Regions from separate parts of the Streptomyces sp. CNZ301 genome, predicted to be linked through region 1. Evidence: riboswitches for the same ligand, from Rfam matches in the RefSeq annotation. Region 1 holds a riboswitch; the other holds the start of a gene.
The links. A riboswitch is a leader RNA that binds a small molecule or an ion and turns the genes downstream of it on or off. The one in region 1 is predicted to bind glycine.

Region 1 (4,405 bases):
TACCGCCAGCTCGACTACTGGGCGCGCACGGGCCTGGTGGAGCCGAGCATCCGTGCCGCCTACGGCTCAGGCAGCCAGCGGCTCTACAGCTTCCGCGACATCGTGGTCCTCAAGATCGTCAAGCGGCTGCTTGACACCGGCGTCTCGCTGCAGAACATCCGCACCGCCGTTCAGCACCTCCGTACTCGCGGGCGTGCCGACCTGGCCCAGATGACGCTCATGAGCGACGGCGCCACCGTCTACGAATGCTCCTCGCCCGACGAAGTGGTCGACCTGCTGCAGGGCGGACAGGGCGTGTTCGGAATCGCCGTCGGCGTGGTGTGGAAGGACGTCGAAGGAGCCCTGGCGCAGCTGCACGGCGAGCATGTCGATACGGGCGAGACCATCGTCGGCGACCACCCGGGGGACGAACTGGCACGGCGGCGCAACCGCGCGGGCTGAGGAATGTCGGTGCCATGCGGCACCATCGACCAATGTGAGAAGCGCGCCGACGATCCTTCATCTGGACATGGACGCCTTCTACGCTGCCGTCGAGCAGGCCTCCAAGCCCAGCCTCCGCGGGAAACCCGTCATCGTCGGGGGGCTCGGGCCGCGCGGCGTCGTCGCCACGGCCTCGTACGAAGCGCGGATCTTCGGTGTCCATTCGGCCATGCCCATGGGCCAGGCCCGTCGTCTGTGCCCGAACGCCGCCTATCTCGCGCCCCGCTTCAGCCTCTACAGGGATGTCAGCGAGGCCGTCATGGAGATCCTCGGCGGGCTGTCGCCGCTGGTGGAGCCCCTCAGCCTCGATGAGGCATTCGTGGATCTGGAGGCCGGGGACGCGCTCGGCGAGAGCCCGGAATCCTCGGACGTGCGGGCAGTCGGCCGGCGGCTGCGGCAGAAGATCACCGAGACGACAGGCCTCAGCGGCTCGGTCGGGCTGGCGGGCTCGAAGATGCTCGCCAAGATCGGGTCGGAGCTGGCCAAGCCCGATGGGCTCGTCGCCATCGAGCCGGGGACCGAACGTGAACTGCTGGCTCCGATGCCCGTGCGCACCCTCCCGGGCGTGGGGCCGGCCACCGCGGGGGTCCTGCGGCGGGCGGGGATCACCACTGTCGGCGACACCACGGAGGCCGGCGAGGCGGAGCTGCTGAGACTTCTGGGCAGGGCCCACGGCACTTCGCTCTATGCGATGGCGAACGGCTGGGACGACCGGCCGGTGATCGCGGAACGTGACGCGAAATCCGTGTCCGTGGAGGACACGTTCGACGTCGACCTCACCGACAGGGCGCTCGTACAGGCCCACCTCGCACGTCTCGCCGAACGCTGCGCCGAGCGGCTGCGAGCGGCCGGAAGGTCCGGTCGCACAGTAGTGATCAAGGTCCGCAGCTACGACTTCTCGACCCTGACGCGCTCGGAGACGCTGCGTGGCCCCACGGACGACACGGGTGTGGTGCGCGAGGCCGCGGCCAGGCTGCTCGACACGGTCGACACGACCTCCGGCGTGCGTCTGCTCGGCGTCGGCGTCAGCGGACTGGCCGACTTCACGCAGGAGGATCTGTTCGCGCAGGCACAGTCCGATGCGGACGCCGCAGCGGTGGCGGAGGAGGCGACGGGCGGCCGCACGGGGGAGGGACACGGGGAGGTGGCCGCGCCCGAGGCGCCGGAGGAGCCTTCCCGCCGGCGCTGGATTCCTGGCCGGGATGTGAGGCACGCGGAACGCGGTCACGGCTGGGTTCAGGGCAGCGGTCTGGGCCGGGTCACCGTGAGGTTCGAGGAACCGGGCTCCGCGCCCGGCCGGGTGTGCACGTACCTCGTCGACGATCCGGCTCTGGAGCCGGCCGAACCGCCGCCGCTCGCGGCGATGGCGCGGCGGATACAGGCGGGGGGATTGGGCCGTACGGGGGAACCGACTCAGCTTTCGGTCCCCGCTATCCACCCGAAGTCCCTGTCGGGCGGCGGCGAGGACGGCATCGTCGGCGGGCCCGACGACGCCGGTGAGGACGGCGCGGGTCCTGCGGACTCGGCCGAGGGCGGCACGTCCAGTCCGTAGTGGAGGTAGAGCTGGAGCTCCTGGCGGGGCGAGAGGTGCCTGCCCACGCCGAGCACGGGCGTGCTGCGCACCAGGGCCTTCTCGAACGGGACGTGGAGGACGCCGCCGACCAGCTCACTCGGTTCCAGCGGCACAAGAGCCTCGCGCCGGAAGAAGCCCGTGCGCACGGCGGCCCACTCCGGCTCGCCCGTCGCGTCGTCGAGGTAGACCTCCCCGACCGTTCCGATCTTGCAGCCGCTGCTGTCGAGCGCTCTGCGCCCGATAAGGCTCCGTGGATCGATGTCGTTCTGCACGGTCCCTCCAAGTCGTCGTCAGGGGCACCGGGTGCGTCACGGGACGAGGCCGGTCCTGGGTCGGGTGGTCTGGCGAACCCCTCCTCGGCCCTGCCGTACTGCCGTGCAACGGCGTGCTGCGGGGGCGCCGAGGACGCCGGGAGCCGGTCGTACAAGCCGTATTACCACCCAAAGGCACATTTCAGTGGTTGGCCACCCGAGTGCACCTCCGGGTCCTGGAGGAGGAACCGCTGGTAGTCTCGTAAGCGGCTGTGGACCCCGAGCGGGAGAGTCCCCCGGCGTCAGCCGGGGGCGCCGAAGGAGCAACTCCTCCCCGGAATCTCTCAGGCTCACGTACCGCGCGGGCGAGGTCACTCTGGAAAGCAGGGCGGGCCGAGCAGTGCCTGGGCTCCTCCTCACCGACGGTGAAAGCCGGGTCCCCGCTCAGCCGGAGCGGGCCGGTGAAACTCTCAGGTTGAGATGACAGAGGGGGAGGCCGTCCGGGCACCAGCGCCGTGGTGTCCCCGTAGGTCACAGTGACCAGGAGGCCCCCGCAGATGACCGCCAACCGCATCCCGCTCGCCGATCTGGAACGCGGAACTCCTTTCGAACGACGCCACATCGGCCCCGACGCCGGTGCCCAGGCCAAGATGCTCGCCCAGGTCGGCTACGGCTCCCTCGACGAGCTGACCGCCGCCGCCGTCCCCGACGTGATCAAGAGCGAAGAGGCCCTGGACCTGCCGGCGGGCCGCACCGAGGCCGAAGTGATCGCGGAGCTGCGGGAGTTCGCCGCGCGCAACCAGGTGCTCCCCTCCATGATCGGCCTCGGCTACTACGGGACATTCACGCCGTCGGTCGTCTTGCGCAACGTCATGGAGAACCCCGCCTGGTACACCGCGTACACGCCGTATCAGCCGGAGATCTCGCAGGGCCGCCTCGAAGCCCTGCTCAACTTCCAGACCATGGTGGCCGACCTGACCGGTCTGCCGACCTCCGGAGCGTCCCTCCTCGACGAGCCCACGGCGGCGGCGGAGGCCATGGCGCTCTCCCGTCGGGTCGGCAAGGTCAAGCAGGGCGTCTTCCTCGTGGACGCCGACTGCCTGCCGCAGACCATCGCCGTGATCCGCACCCGCGCCGAACCGACCGGAGTCGAGGTCGTCGTCGCGGATCTGAGCGACGGAATCCCGGCGGAAGTGTCGGAGAAGGGCGTCTTCGGGCTGCTGCTGCAATACCCGGGAGCCTCCGGCGCGGTTCGTGACCACCGTGCCGTCATCGACCAGGCGCACGAAGTCGGTGCGGTGGTGACCGTCGCCGCCGACCTGCTCGCTCTCACGCTGCTGAGCTCGCCGGGGTCGCTCGGCGCCGACATCGCAGTCGGCTCCAGCCAGCGCTTCGGCGTTCCCATGGGCTTCGGAGGACCGCACGCCGGCTACATGTCGGTGCGCGACAAGTACGCGCGCAGTCTGCCCGGCCGCCTCGTCGGCGTCTCCAAAGACGCGGACGGACACCAGGCCTTTCGCCTCGCCCTCCAGACCCGTGAGCAGCACATCCGCAGGGAGAAGGCCACCAGCAACATCTGCACCGCCCAGGTGCTGCTCGCCGTGATGTCCGGGATGTATGCGGTGCACCACGGGCCGGAGGGTCTGGCCGGCATCGCCCGCCGCACGCACCGGTACGCCACGCTGCTCGCCGAGGGGCTGCGTGGGGGCGGAGTCGAGATCGTGCACGGCAGCTACTTCGACACGGTCACGGCGCGTGTTCCCGGACGCGCGGCGGAGATCGTCGCCCGTGCGCGGGAGGCGGGCGTGAACCTGCGCGAGACGGACGCGGACCACGTCGGCATGGCGTGCGACGAGACCACGGACCGGGTCCAGCTGAGGGCCGTCTGGTCCGCGTTCGGCGTCGAGGCGGACGTGGAGGAACTGGACGGCCGCGTTCAGGAGGACGCGCTCCCCGGGGCGCTGCTGCGCACCGACGACTACCTGACCCACCCCGTCTTCCACGAGTACCGCTCGGAGACGGCGATGCTGCGATACCTGCGCAGGCTCGCCGACCGCGACTACGCGCTGGACCGCGGGATGATCCCGCTCGGCTCGTGCAC
Region 2 (4,405 bases), 2.4 Mb from region 1:
GAGCAGCGCGCCGACCTCGTCCGCGATCCGGCGGAAGGCGGCGAAGTCCAGCTGCCGCGGGTACGCGGACCAGCCCGCGATGATCATCTGCGGACGGTGCTCGCGCGCGAGCCGCGCGACCTCCTCCATGTCGACCTGGCTGGTCTTCTCGTCGACGCGGTAGGCGACGACGTTGTACAGCTTGCCGGAGAAGTTGATCTTCATGCCGTGCGTGAGGTGACCGCCGTGCGCCAGGTCCAGGCCCATGATCGTGTCGCCCGGCTTCAGCAGCGCGAACATCGCCGCGGCGTTCGCGGAAGCGCCCGAGTGCGGCTGTACGTTCGCGGCCTCGGCCCCGAAGAGGGTCTTGATGCGCTCGCGTGCGATGTTCTCGATGACGTCGACGTGTTCGCAGCCGCCGTAGTAGCGACGCCCCGGATAGCCCTCCGCGTACTTGTTGGTGAGGACGGAGCCCTGGGCCTCCAGCGAGGCGACGGGCGCGAAGTTCTCCGACGCGATCATCTCGAGGGTGGACTGCTGACGGTGGAGTTCGGCGTCGACGGCGGCGGCGACGTCCGGGTCCACCTCGTGGAGAGAACTGTTCAGAAGCGACATGGAACCATCCCTGGTGGCAGGCCGGTCGGGCACATTGGCGGACATACGGCGTTCAGTCGGTGCTGCTCGGTCGTAGGGGGCCGCTCGTCGCGGCTCCGGGTGTGAAGGCCGGCCCTCGCCGGCCCGGCGTCAGCTTCCGGCGGCGAACGAGGCGTACTCGTCGGCCGTCAGCAGGCCGGCCGGCTCGCCCGTGACACGCACCTTGAACAGCCAGCCGCCCTCGAACGGGGCGGAGTTGACCAGCGCCGGGTCGTCGACGACATCCTGGTTGATCTCGGTGATCTCACCGGAGACCGGCGCGTAGAGGTCGCTGACCGACTTGGTCGACTCCAGTTCGCCGCAGGGCTCGCCCGCGGTGACCGTGTCCCCGGCCTCGGGAAGCTGGACGAAGACGACATCGCCGAGCGCGTCGGCGGCGTGCGCCGTGATGCCGACGGTCGAGACGCCGTCGTCGGCGTCCGACAGCCACTCGTGCTCCTTGCTGTAGCGCAGCTGCTGCGGGTTGCTCATGGTGCGATTCTCCTGGATGAGAGGGGGACGGAGGGAATCAGTCTTGGTCAGTGGGACGCAGGACACGTCGAACGGCGCGGGGCACGCGCGGTCCGGCGACCGAAGCGGGTCCGGGTCCTGCCGCCGACGTCCTTGTCAGCGTTGCCGCTTGTAGAAGGGGAGAGCGACGACCTCGTACGGCTCGTGGCTGCCGCGGATGTCCACCGCGACACCCTCGGTGCCGGGCTCCGCGTATGCCGGGTCGACGTACGCGATGGCGATGGGCCTGCCGAGAGTGGGCGACGGTGCCCCCGAGGTCACCTCGCCGATCACCGAACCGTCCGCGGCGGAGACGACCTCGTACCCGGCACGCGGCACGCGGCGGCCTTCCGCGATGAGACCGACGAGCTTGCGCGGCGGCGCCGTCTCCGCCCGGGCCGCGGCGGCCTCCAGCGGCTCGCGCCCGACGAAGGCACCGTCGTTGGTGGTCTTCTCGAACTTCACGATCCTGCCCATGCCCGCGTCGAACGGCGTTGTCCGGGTGGTCAGTTCGTGCCCGTACAGCGGCATCCCCGCCTCGAGGCGCAGCGTGTCACGGCAGCTCAGCCCGCAGGGCACGAGACCTGCGGGCGCGCCCGCCTCGGTGAGCGCCTCCCAGACGGCGACTGCGTCGGCGGGGGAGACGAACAGTTCGAAGCCGTCCTCGCCGGTGTATCCCGTACGGGCGATCAGCGCGTCCCGGCCGGCGACGGTGCCGGGCAGCCCCGCGTAGTACCTCAGCCCCTCCAGGTCGGCGTCCGTGAGGCCCTTGAGAATGGCGGCGGCCTCCGGGCCCTGCACGGCGATCAGCGCGTAGGTGTCCCGGTCGTCGCGCACCTCGGCGCCGAAGCCGGCGCTGCGTTCACGCAGCGCGTCCAGCACGGTCTGCGCGTTCGAGGCGTTGGCGACGACCATGTACGTCTCCTCGCCGGTGCGGTAGACGATCAGGTCGTCGAGGATGCCGCCCGAGGCGTCGCACAGCATGGTGTAGCGGGCGCGTCCGACGGCGAGCCGGGAGAGGTTGCCCACCAGGGCGTAGTCCAGCAGTTCGCCCGCCTGCTGCCCGGTGACGGTGATCTCGCCCATGTGCGAGAGGTCGAAGAGGCCCGCACGTGAGCGCACGGCGACGTGCTCGTCCCGCTCGCTGCCGTAGCGCAGGGGCATGTCCCAGCCGGCGAAGTCGGTCATCGTCGCGCCGAGCGCGCGGTGTACCGCGTCGAGGGCGGTGGTGCGGGGACCGCTGCCGGTGGTCCCGCTGTCGGTGTCGCTCATGTCAGGCTCCCGTGACTCGGTGACGCGGATGTCCTCCCCATCTGTCATCGGAACCTGAGAGGTTCGCCACGAGCCCTCGTGTACGGGCGGCGGCTTGCACCGTGGGTGGAGCCGCCCGTGGGCGGCCCGCTTTTCAGATCTGCCTCGTCCTGCGCGGTATCGGTGCCTGAGAGATTCAAGGGAGGACTTGCTCCTTCGGCGCCCCGGCGGGACCGCGCTCCGTGCACGGCCGGGAACTCTCCCGCGTGGATTCAAACGGCCGGTATGCAGTTGGCTGGCCCGCTCATCATGGCACGGCGGCGCAGCACCGTCGACGGTGCGTGCCCCACCGGGCGGGGAGGCCGCCTTGCTGCGCATTACCGTTCCTTGACACTCTCTGAGACGAGCCGCCGGGACGGCGGTCTTCTCCGGGGAGGGGCGATCAGGTGGGCAGCCTGCGCAGTGCGTACGCGACCGTGACCGGCTGGGGGTACTCGCTCCCCGGCCAGTCCAGAGACGCCGCCGACGCTCCGGCCCCGGCGGCGGTTCCGGCTCAGGCGGCGGCACCCGTCCCAGCGGCGGTGCCGGAAGACGATCCTGCGGCCGTCAGGACTGCTGCCGCCGCAGTCCCTGCGGCCTCACTCCCTCCGGCCGCCTCCGTCGACCTCCGCGGTACGGCCGCCCGGTGCACGCTGCGGTATCCCGCGGGAGACCGCGTCGTGGTCTCCGGCCTTCCCGGCAGCGGCAAGTCGACGCTGATCCAGCGCGTCCTCGGCCTCCAGGACGCCGTCCGCCGCGTCGACTCCCAGGACGTGCGCGAGCGTTGGGCGGCCGCGCTGCCGCGCTGGCTGCCCTATGCGACGTACCGGCCCCTCGCCCGCATCGCGCACTACGCGGGGCTGCGGCGGGCGCTCTCCTCCGGTGCGAGCGTCGTCGTGCACGACTGCGGCAGCCAGGTGTGGGTGCGCAACTGGCTCGGCCGGGACGCCCTGCGGCGCGGCCGCGCCCTCCACCTCGTCCTGCTGGACGTACCGCCCGCGACGGCGCTGCGCGGCCAGGCCGAGCGCGGGCGCACCGTCTCCGGCTACGCCTTCCTGCGCCACCGCCGGGCGGTCCGGCGGCTGATCGCGAACGCGGAGGCGGGGCGGCTGCCGCGAGGTTGCGAGTCGGTGGTCCTCCTGGACCGCCGGGCAGCGGGCGCTCTCGCGGGCATCGCCTTCGAATAGCCGCGCTCCCGCGCCGGAGGCACGAGTCCGGCGCAGGCGCCGGAGGAGTGGCCGCGCGGGGCCGGAGGCGCCGACCCGGCGCGCATTACCGGCATGGCCGCTCCCTGCTCGCGCCCGGTGGCGTGCCGTGCGATGTTGTCGGGACAGGGCAGCCGCCGACGGGCGGTTCCCGTCTCCGCCGGCGTCATGGCGGGAGGAGGGCGGATGCTGACCGGGCTCGGCAGGCGCCTGCACGTATGCCTCGGGTACGGGCCGTGCGTCGTGTCTTTCTGGTGAAGCTCCCGGGTGCTCCCCGGACTGGTAAAGGCAGGTGCCTGGATGGATGTCACGGGAGAGCGGGGAGGCAGGACCCGCGGCGCGGGTCGTGGTGACCGGGCAGGGGTACTTCGGCATTCCGGGCGGCCGGGAAGGGCGGACGGGTGACGAGAAGCTACGCCTTCCGCCTGTATGTGTCCGGCCAGTCGGAGCGGTCCAGCGCTGCCGAGTCGAATCTGCGCGCCTTGGCCGGGGCACGGCTGCCTGACGGCTTCGAGTTGGAAGTGGTGGATGTGGTGGCGCGGCCCGGACTGGCGGAGGAGCAGCGCGTCCTGGCGACGCCGACTGTGGTCAGGCTGCTGCCGCATCCGCAGTTGCGGGTGATCGGAGACCTGTCCGATCCGCCGAGGGTCGCGTACGCGCTGGGGCTGCCGGACGAGCCGCAGGAGGTCCGGATGGAGAAGGAGGCCGGCGGTGACTGACGGCGACACGATCGAGCGCGTTCCCACCGGGATCAACGGGTTCGACCAGGTGGCGATCGGGGGGTTGCC

Region 2: linked by a shared signal. The riboswitch ahead of gcvT (glycine cleavage system aminomethyltransferase GcvT) and the one ahead of gcvP (aminomethyl-transferring glycine dehydrogenase) in region 1 are both predicted to bind glycine.

What each region holds. Positions count from the first base shown of each region.
Region 1 is NZ_SHLG01000001.1:236,564-240,968, reverse strand. It holds gene EV375_RS01105 (MerR family transcriptional regulator) at 1-441, shown strand, start outside; gene EV375_RS01100 (DNA polymerase IV) at 476-2,032, shown strand; partial or broken gene EV375_RS29490 (PRC-barrel domain-containing protein) at 2,176-2,325, opposite strand; glycine riboswitch at 2,579-2,674, shown strand; glycine riboswitch at 2,675-2,801, shown strand; gene gcvP (aminomethyl-transferring glycine dehydrogenase) at 2,862-4,405, shown strand, end outside.
Region 2 is NZ_SHLG01000001.1:2,611,229-2,615,633, reverse strand. It holds gene EV375_RS11205 (serine hydroxymethyltransferase) at 1-594, opposite strand, end outside; gene gcvH (glycine cleavage system protein GcvH) at 724-1,104, opposite strand; gene gcvT (glycine cleavage system aminomethyltransferase GcvT) at 1,240-2,394, opposite strand; glycine riboswitch at 2,539-2,648, opposite strand; gene EV375_RS11190 (AAA family ATPase) at 2,955-3,599, shown strand; gene EV375_RS11185 (circadian clock KaiB family protein) at 4,019-4,336, shown strand; gene kaiC (circadian clock protein KaiC) at 4,329-4,405, shown strand, end outside.